One region of the Peribacillus asahii genome, then DNA from elsewhere that is predicted to be linked to it. Evidence: riboswitches for the same ligand, from Rfam matches in the RefSeq annotation. Region 1 holds a riboswitch; the other holds the start of a gene.
The links. Region 1 has a riboswitch for cyclic di-AMP ahead of BAOM_RS19860 (APC family permease). Riboswitches for the same ligand answer to the same signal wherever they lie in the genome.
Positions count from the first base shown of each region.

Region 2: it holds a riboswitch for cyclic di-AMP, as region 1 does, so the genes downstream of both, BAOM_RS15895 (APC family permease) here and BAOM_RS19860 (APC family permease) in region 1, are expected to answer to the same signal.

Region 1 is NZ_CP026095.1:4,021,969-4,026,189, forward strand. It holds gene BAOM_RS19855 (2-thiouracil desulfurase family protein) at 1-14, opposite strand, end outside; gene BAOM_RS19860 (APC family permease) at 438-2,264, opposite strand; cyclic di-AMP (ydaO/yuaA leader) riboswitch at 2,419-2,565, opposite strand; gene BAOM_RS19865 (hypothetical protein) at 2,720-2,842, shown strand; gene BAOM_RS19870 (cation:proton antiporter) at 3,106-4,221, opposite strand, start outside.
Region 2 is NZ_CP026095.1:3,224,477-3,228,697, reverse strand. It holds gene BAOM_RS15905 (carbonic anhydrase) at 1-240, opposite strand, end outside; gene BAOM_RS15900 (5'-3' exonuclease) at 505-1,386, shown strand; cyclic di-AMP (ydaO/yuaA leader) riboswitch at 1,599-1,742, shown strand; gene BAOM_RS15895 (APC family permease) at 1,881-3,707, shown strand; gene BAOM_RS15890 (DUF6123 family protein) at 3,959-4,221, shown strand, end outside.

The sequences.
Region 1 (4,221 bases):
CTGACCAAAATCATGAACTACACCTCTCAAATAAATCCATACATTGTCATCCTTATTGTACTAAACTGCTCCGTTACTTTAAGTACAAAGTTTCACGATCTCTCCTGAACTTTAACCTAGACATCTAGGTGTTATTCAACAATATGGCCCTTTAATTGAACAATACAGCTGAAGTTTAAGGGCCAAAAGAAAAACCCTATATTAATACAGGGTTTTATCAAACTTTGTTTTAAATTATCGAACTTTTTTTACAAATTATCAATCTTTATTTTAAATTAACAACAGTATAACCTTATAAATTCCTCTTCCACTAAACTGCTTCTTTACTTGAATAAAAAAAGTAACCTTCTTTTATGAAAAATCGCACAAGTTAAATTAAGAAGGGAGTTGCGTAAGCAACTCCAAACTATCTTTATGGACACGAAGCCCACATTTTATTATTTTTTTAAATGATAAGGTACAGTGGTGATTACCACTTTTTTTCGAAACAACAAGAACGAACGAATCAGTATACTTGATTGGTTATGAAGAATATTGTGCCAGCCCTTCTTAGTAATAAATTGTGGGATGACCACTGTGACTTGGTAGTTCGCTTCACTAGCTTTATGTTCAATAGTATCAATAAATTTGGTAAGGGGATTAATGATACTCCTATAATGAGAGTGCAGTGTCACCAGTCTTACATCAGGTTGCCACTTCTTCCATTTCTCCTCAAACTTCTTCTCATCTTCTCTTTCAAATGCAACATACACAGCAATAATTTGTTCAGGAGAAAGAGATTTAGCATAATTTAAGGAATTCTCTACAACATGAGTCATACCAGCAACAGGCACTATCATAACATTACCTTCAATGGTCACAGATGGTTCACAAGTTGTAAGGCTAAGTTGGTCCCCAACAGCTTCATAATGCTTTCTAATTCGATGAAAGAGGAAAACAATGATAGGTAGAAAAATTAAGATTGACCAAACCTGTGAGAATTTTGTTAAAAAGAACATCATTGTGACCGTAAAGCTAATAACGGCACCCGTTGTATTAATTATAAATTTTGGAATCCAACCTTCGGGCTTTTCTCGCAGCCATTTAACCATCATTCCCGACTGAGACAAAGTAAATGGAAGGAATACTCCGACTGCATAAAGTGGAATAAGATGCTCTGTTTCTGCCTGAAAAGCAAGGATTAAAATAATAGAAGCAATTCCAAGTATGATGATTCCATTAGAATATCCTAATCGGTCTCCCCTAATCAGAAACATCCTTGGAATAAACTTATCTTTTGCAAGATTAACTGCCAGCAACGGGAAAGCAGAATAACCAGTATTTGCAGCAAGGATTAATATCAGTGCTGTAGTTCCTTGAATAAAGAAGTACATGAAATTTCGTCCGAAAGTTTCTTCGGCAATTTGGGAAACAACCGTTACCTCTCCACTTGGAGCAATTCCATAATAATAGGCTAAAAATACGATTCCTGAAAACAGTATGGCAAGCAAAGCTCCCATTGCCATTAATGTTTTAGCAGCATTATTAGGTGCTGGATCTTTAAAGTTAGGAATGGCATTCGATATGGCTTCAACCCCAGTTAAGGCAGAACTTCCTGAAGCAAATGCCTTTAAAAGAATAAACAAACTGATTCCAGTCACAGGTGTACCTACGGGACTGTGTAATTCAGGAGAAACCCCACCTGTGAGAATATGATAAATGCCCACACCAATTAAAATGAACAAGGCTAAAACGAATAAGTACACAGGGTAAGCTAATATGGAAGCAGATTCCGTTACTCCTCTTAAATTCAAAATCGTAAGGAAAATCACAAATACAATGGCAATTTCCACATTGTGATCATGTAGTGTAGGAAAGGCAGATGTTATAGCATCAGTACCAGCAGATACGCTCACAGCCACAGTAAGTATGTAGTCTACCAATAATGATCCCCCAGCGATTAAACCTGGATTTACCCCTAAATTACTCTTTGAAACAACATAGGCTCCCCCTCCATGAGGATAAGCAAAGATAATTTGTCTATATGACAATATGAGAGCTGTTAAAAGAATTAATACACCAATTGCGATAGGAATAGAATACCAAAATGCTACTGTACCTAACGTAACTAATACGATTAAAATTTGTTCAGGACCATATGCCACTGAAGATAAAGCATCAGAAGAAAGGATGGCTAATGCTTTGGTTTTGTTAAGTTTCTGTTCTCCTAATTCATTGGATTTCAAGGGTCGTCCAATTAAAAACCTTTTTATTGATGAAAACATTTATTACTCATCTCCAATAGTGTTCATACATTATATGTTGCTCATTTCCACAATAATTTCTCAAAAAGTTCCATATTCCCAAAAAAAAAGTGCCTACAAGTCATCGTTAAATAGACCTGTAGACACATCATTTTTTTTGCGTCACAAGCTCCACCTTCCTTCTCATATAACGCTTACGAGGTTAGCTGTCGGATTCGGACCTTTGAGTAGCCCTACCTTAAAAAAGGATTCACCCCTTGGATTAAGTATCAATCCACAAAAATGGTTCCCCCGTACCTAATGGTTTCAGCGATTTAGAAATTTGAAACTGTGATTATAATACTCTTGGTTTTAGCAAAAGTAAATGAATTTTATGTAAAGATTAAAATTTAGGGAAAAGGAAATATTAGTAATATAGATATTAATTCATACCTTAGGAAAAGATTTCAGAGATTGAATGCCAAAGGAGAAATTACATGTTCAAAGAAAATAAGCCCTTTTTAACTGATGAATTTTTAGATGAGTTAGCTAAAGAAATTAACCAGCAATATGGTGGTTACATACATGAACAAAATACGGAATCTATAAATAATGAGTAGAATATAGCCCCTTCTAAAAAGGTATCCCATAAATATTGAACACCAAGCCGCTTGTGTGCGGTTTTTTTGTTGAATAAAAAAATGAATCTTTTATGTCGCATTTGATTCAAATTGTGCAACAATTTTCAAACTAAAAACCATACTTAAAAAGGATGACCTAAAAATGGACATTTACTTAAGTTTAAAATACTTTATACTTTTTTTATTGTTGGAAGATATATGCTCCCAACAATAAAAAAATTTCTAGTGTATGTTCAAGAATTTTATGACAAGTTTTCAACTTCTTCCAAAATTTCCTTTTGTTTCCTCTCAAGAATACTTTGAGAAATCACTTCTTTTGAAACTAACTTCCCTAATTCGTGATATTGGTTATACAAAGATTCCCTTTTAGCATCTCTGAGTTGTTCTTCTTTGATTTGAGGATATAAGGAATATAGTTGATCTAATGCTTGATTATACTTCTTCAATTTTTCATTTTCGAGGTTCACTAAATCCTGATAGTCTTTTTCTGTTAATAAGGATTCTTCTTTCATATCTGACCACGTAGATATAGAAGTTTTACTACGATTAAGATTCGCAATTACTTCTTCATATTCCCAAATATGATTTTGTTTCTCAATAATGCCTAGTTTATTTATAAGTGATTTAATCGTTAACCCTTGAAATAATAGTGAAAAAATCACGACACTAAAAGTTAACACGATAATCTCTTCTCGTCCTTCGAATGTTCTAGGTAAGCTGAGGGCTAACGCAATGGAAAGACTTCCTTTTAATCCACCATAATTTAGAATGTGTTTCCAACTTGAAGGGATTTCTTTCAACCATGCTAAGCTTGCATAAACGGCTACACTTCTACCAATTAAGACAATAATAATACTAATGATAATCATTCCCCATTTTCCTTGCACATCGATTCGGGAAATTTCCAAGCCTACCATTAGGAAGATGATTGAATTTGCGATGAAGGCAATCACATCATAAAAATTATAAATATTTAGCTTAGTAACAGGTGACATCCCAATTTTCCCACCGTAATTTCCAAATAATAATCCGGCGACCACCACTGCAATGACACCACTCACATGTACCGTTTCCCCTATCAAAAATGAACCGAAGAACACGATGATTGATATGGCAATTTCTAGCGGATAATTATCAATCTTTTTAATGGAGATAGAACCGATATAGCCAATGATTAAACCAATAACCAATCCTCCGACAGCAAACTTCAAAAATAACAGTAGGCCTTGTCCGAATCCAGCAACCCCCATTTCCATATAAACTAAAAGATAAATGGAAGAAATTTTAAATAGCACTACTCCTACTCCATCGTTAAAGAGACTTTCACCTTCCATAATCGCATTCATCCTTTTATGAAC
Region 2 (4,221 bases), 800 kb from region 1:
TTGTTCCTTCCCGTTTATACATGCAGAGTTTAGAGGATCTAACTCACCCCAATGTTCTGGTCCTGTTTCTCCTTTGTAAGACCAATCCGTTTCATGATGTACAGTTGTTGACGTTTCTGTGGATTCTTCTTTTTGAAGCTTTTCTTCCTTGGTTGATTCGGTTACTCCTGAAGAACAACCAGCTAATGATAGAGAAATAAAAGTTGTTAACAGGGTAAAGCTTAATTTACGACCTTTCATTTTGAACCCCCTTATTCTATTTTGTGTCATAATTTATAACACTAGTCACTAAATTAATATAATTTATATATATTTTCAACTAATATTTTGAAAAATAGGAATTATTGACTAGTGTTTTTTAAAAAGGCTGTGTTAAACAATATTGTTGATCAAATGGGTAGGAGCCAAAAATGAACAGCGTCCTATAACAAAGCTCTTTTAAAAAGTAACTATATTAATAAAAATCATGATAAAATAAGTAGACATCATAGTTGAGGTGGTAGTATGTTAGGAAATGAAAATGAACAGTGTCCAACTTTTCTACTTGTAGACGGGATGGCGCTTTTATTTAGAGCTTTTTATGGAACAGCTGTTACAGGACAGTTTATGATTAATTCAAAAGGTGTACCGACCAATGCAGTGCAAGGGTTTTTAAAGCATATGCTAACGGCAACTAATCATTTTAAGCCAAGCCATGTGGCGGTTTGTTGGGATATGGGCAGTCATACGTTTCGAAATGAACTGTTTGATGGGTATAAGGCGAATCGTTCGGATGCACCAGTGGAAATGATTCCACAGTTTGATTTAGCGAAGGAAGTAGTTCAAGCCTTTGATATTCCGAATATTGGACTAGCCGGTTTTGAAGCGGATGATTGTATTGGAACGATTGCGAAGGCGTCAGCTAAGGATAGTCGTGTAGGCATCTTAACGGGAGATCAAGATATGCTGCAGCTGTTAGATGAGCATATTTCTGTTGTGTTATTGAAAAAAGGCTTTGGTAATTATGATGTGCATAATCCTCATAGTTTTTATGAATGGAAAGGGATTAAGCCGAGGCAAATGATTGATTTAAAAGCGTTAATGGGCGATACAGCAGATAACTATCCAGGTGTAAAAGGAATTGGTGAAAAAACAGCGTTAAAATTATTAATGGAGTATGAAAGTATCGAAGGAATTTTAGAAAATTTATCTTCATTAACGAAGGGGCAGCGGGCGAAAATTGAAGCAGAGCTTGAGATGCTTCATTTATCCCGAAAGCTTGCTGAAATTAAATGTGATGTACCAATTTCTTGCTCGCTTGATGAGGCGTATTTTCAATATGATGACGAAAAGGTACGGTATATGCTAGAGACGCATGAATTTCGATCGGTTTTACGTATGTTATAAGAGGGCAGGAGCTTCAGAATAGAAGCTCCTATTTTTTGTATTATTGATCATATATGTAAAATGATGTAGTAAGAGAAGAGTATTATATATTGTTTATCATTAAACATTTAGGAGGGAAGACAATAGTATTATAGAAACATAGGAAGTATAGGTCATAATAAAATTTTTATTTACTTTTCGAATTCACAGCAGTATGCTAATCACAGTTTCATATTTCTAAATCGCTGAAACCGTTTGGTGCGGGGGAACCATTATTAGAATTGGTTAACAATTCAAGGGGTGAATCCTTTCAAGGTAGGGCTACTCAAAGGTCCGAATCCGACAGCTAACCTCGTAAGCGTTATATGAGAAGGAAGGTGGAGCTTGTGAGACAAAAAAATTGATGTCTACAGGTCTATTTAACTTTGACTTGTAGGCATTTTTGCATTTTGTAAAAGATTTTTTCATTTAACTAGGTAATATACAACTACATTTATGTTCGGTGGTGATTCTTAGTGATGGCCTCTATAAAAAGATTTTTAATTGGGCGGCCTTTAAAATCAACGGCAGCCGGGGAACAAAAGCTTAACAAAACAAAAGCTTTGGCTATATTATCTTCTGATGCTTTGTCTTCTGTTGCATATGGTCCCGAACAAATATTGCTTGTGCTAATTACAGTGGGTGTCACTGCATTTTGGTATTCCATTCCTATCGCTGTAGGAGTATTGCTTCTGTTAACGGCTTTAATTTTGTCTTATCGACAAATTATCTTTGCGTATCCTCATGGAGGGGGAGCGTATGTTGTTTCAAAGAATAATTTAGGTGTGAATGCAGGATTGATAGCTGGAGGTTCCTTATTAGTTGATTATATTTTAACTGTGGCTGTAAGTGTGTCTGCTGGGACGGATGCTATTACATCTGCTTTTCCTAGTTTGCATACACATAATGTGGTGATAGCCATCCTTTTTGTACTATTTCTTACTATCCTGAACTTAAGAGGGGTAACAGAGTCAGCTTCCATATTAGCTTATCCGGTGTATTTATTCGTTTTAGCGTTATTCATTCTGATTGGTGTAGGGATATACAAAATCTTGATGGGGGAAGTGTCTTCTGACTTACGTACTCCAATGGGCACACCGGTAGCAGGAATCAGTTTATTTATCCTTCTTAGAGCATTTGCATCAGGTGGTTCTGCGTTGACAGGAGTTGAAGCCATTTCTAATGCGATTCCAAACTTTAAAGAGCCAGCTCCTAATAACGCTGCCAAAACGTTAATTTTAATGGGTTCCTTACTTGCTGTGTTATTTACAGGCATTGTATTTCTAGCCTATTATTTAAGCATTGTTCCGAGTGTAGAGGTAACAGTTGTCTCGCAAATTGCTGAAGAGATATTTGGACGAAATTTCATGTATTTCTTTATTCAAGGAGCAACAGCTTTAATATTAATCCTTGCTGCCAATACAGGCTATTCTGCTTTTCCTTTGCTGGCTGTCAATCTCGCAAAGGATAAGTTTATACCAAGGATGTTTACAATTAGAGGCGATCGATTAGGATATTCGAATGGAATTATCATATTAGGACTTGCTTCCATCGTCTTAATAATCGCTTTTGAAGGGCATACAGAAAATCTTATTCCGCTTTATGCAGTAGGAGTATTTATTCCATTTACGTTGTCTCAGACCGGAATGATGGTTAAATGGATTCGTGAAAAGCCAAAAGGATGGGTTTTTAAGTTAATCATTAACTCCATTGGTGCTGTTATTAGTTTGATTGTTACCATCATATTCTTTTTAACTAAATTTACTCAGGTTTGGCCGGTTTTAGTTTTTTTACCTATCATCATTCTCGTTTTTCATCGAATTAGAAAGCATTATGATGCAGTAGGTGAGCAGCTAAGGGTTACGTCTTGTGAACCTGCTGTACCAATCGAAGGGAATGTAATCATTGTACCTGTCGCTGGCATTACTCATGTGGTGGAGAATTCATTAAACTATGCAAAATCCCTTTCAGCAGAACAGATTATAGCTGTTTACGTTTCTTTTGAACGAGAAGATGAAAAGAAGTTTGAGGATAATTGGAAGAAATGGCAACCTGATGTGAGACTTGTAACTTTACACTCACATTACAGAAGCATCATAGGTCCATTAACTAAATTCATTGATACCATTGAACATAAAGCGAGTGAAGCAAACTATCGGGTTACAGTCGTTATACCACAATTTATACCAAGGAAAGGCTGGCACAATATTCTTCATAACCAATCAAGTTTACTGATTCGTACTTCCTTGCTTTATCGAAGAAATGTCATTATCACGACTGTACCTTATCATTTGAAAAAGTAAAATATATTCGAGCGATACAATAGCTGTTACTTTGAATAGAGCGAACGTATTGAATGAGTAAAGTGATAAAAAATCTTTTTCATTGTAGCAAGTCTACTAGAGCTTTAAATACCATTTTGTTCAGAAGTAAAGTTTACTCTGAACAAAGTGGTATTTCTCATGTTTAGTATTAATTTTTATTAGATAAACGATAGGAAAAAGTCAAATTTTGCGGTAAGATGAAGGAAAAAGTGTACGGAGAAGGTGGAAGATTGGCTTGGTCGACTGAAGAGTATATTACATATTTAGAAGGAAAAGGTTTTTCTTTTGGTGAAGACATGATTGGTTTTATTTATTTTGGAAAACAGTATACGAAAGCTAGTGATTCTTTAGTTAATATTGCGATTGAACTAACATTAAAGGTGCAAAAAAAGTTCGACGGCAGCTTTTATGTATCTTTGCTTGAAACTTTAACAAAAAATCATATTTCTACAAAACGAGAAGCAGAAAAGTTTGCTCGTGAACAAGGCTTATT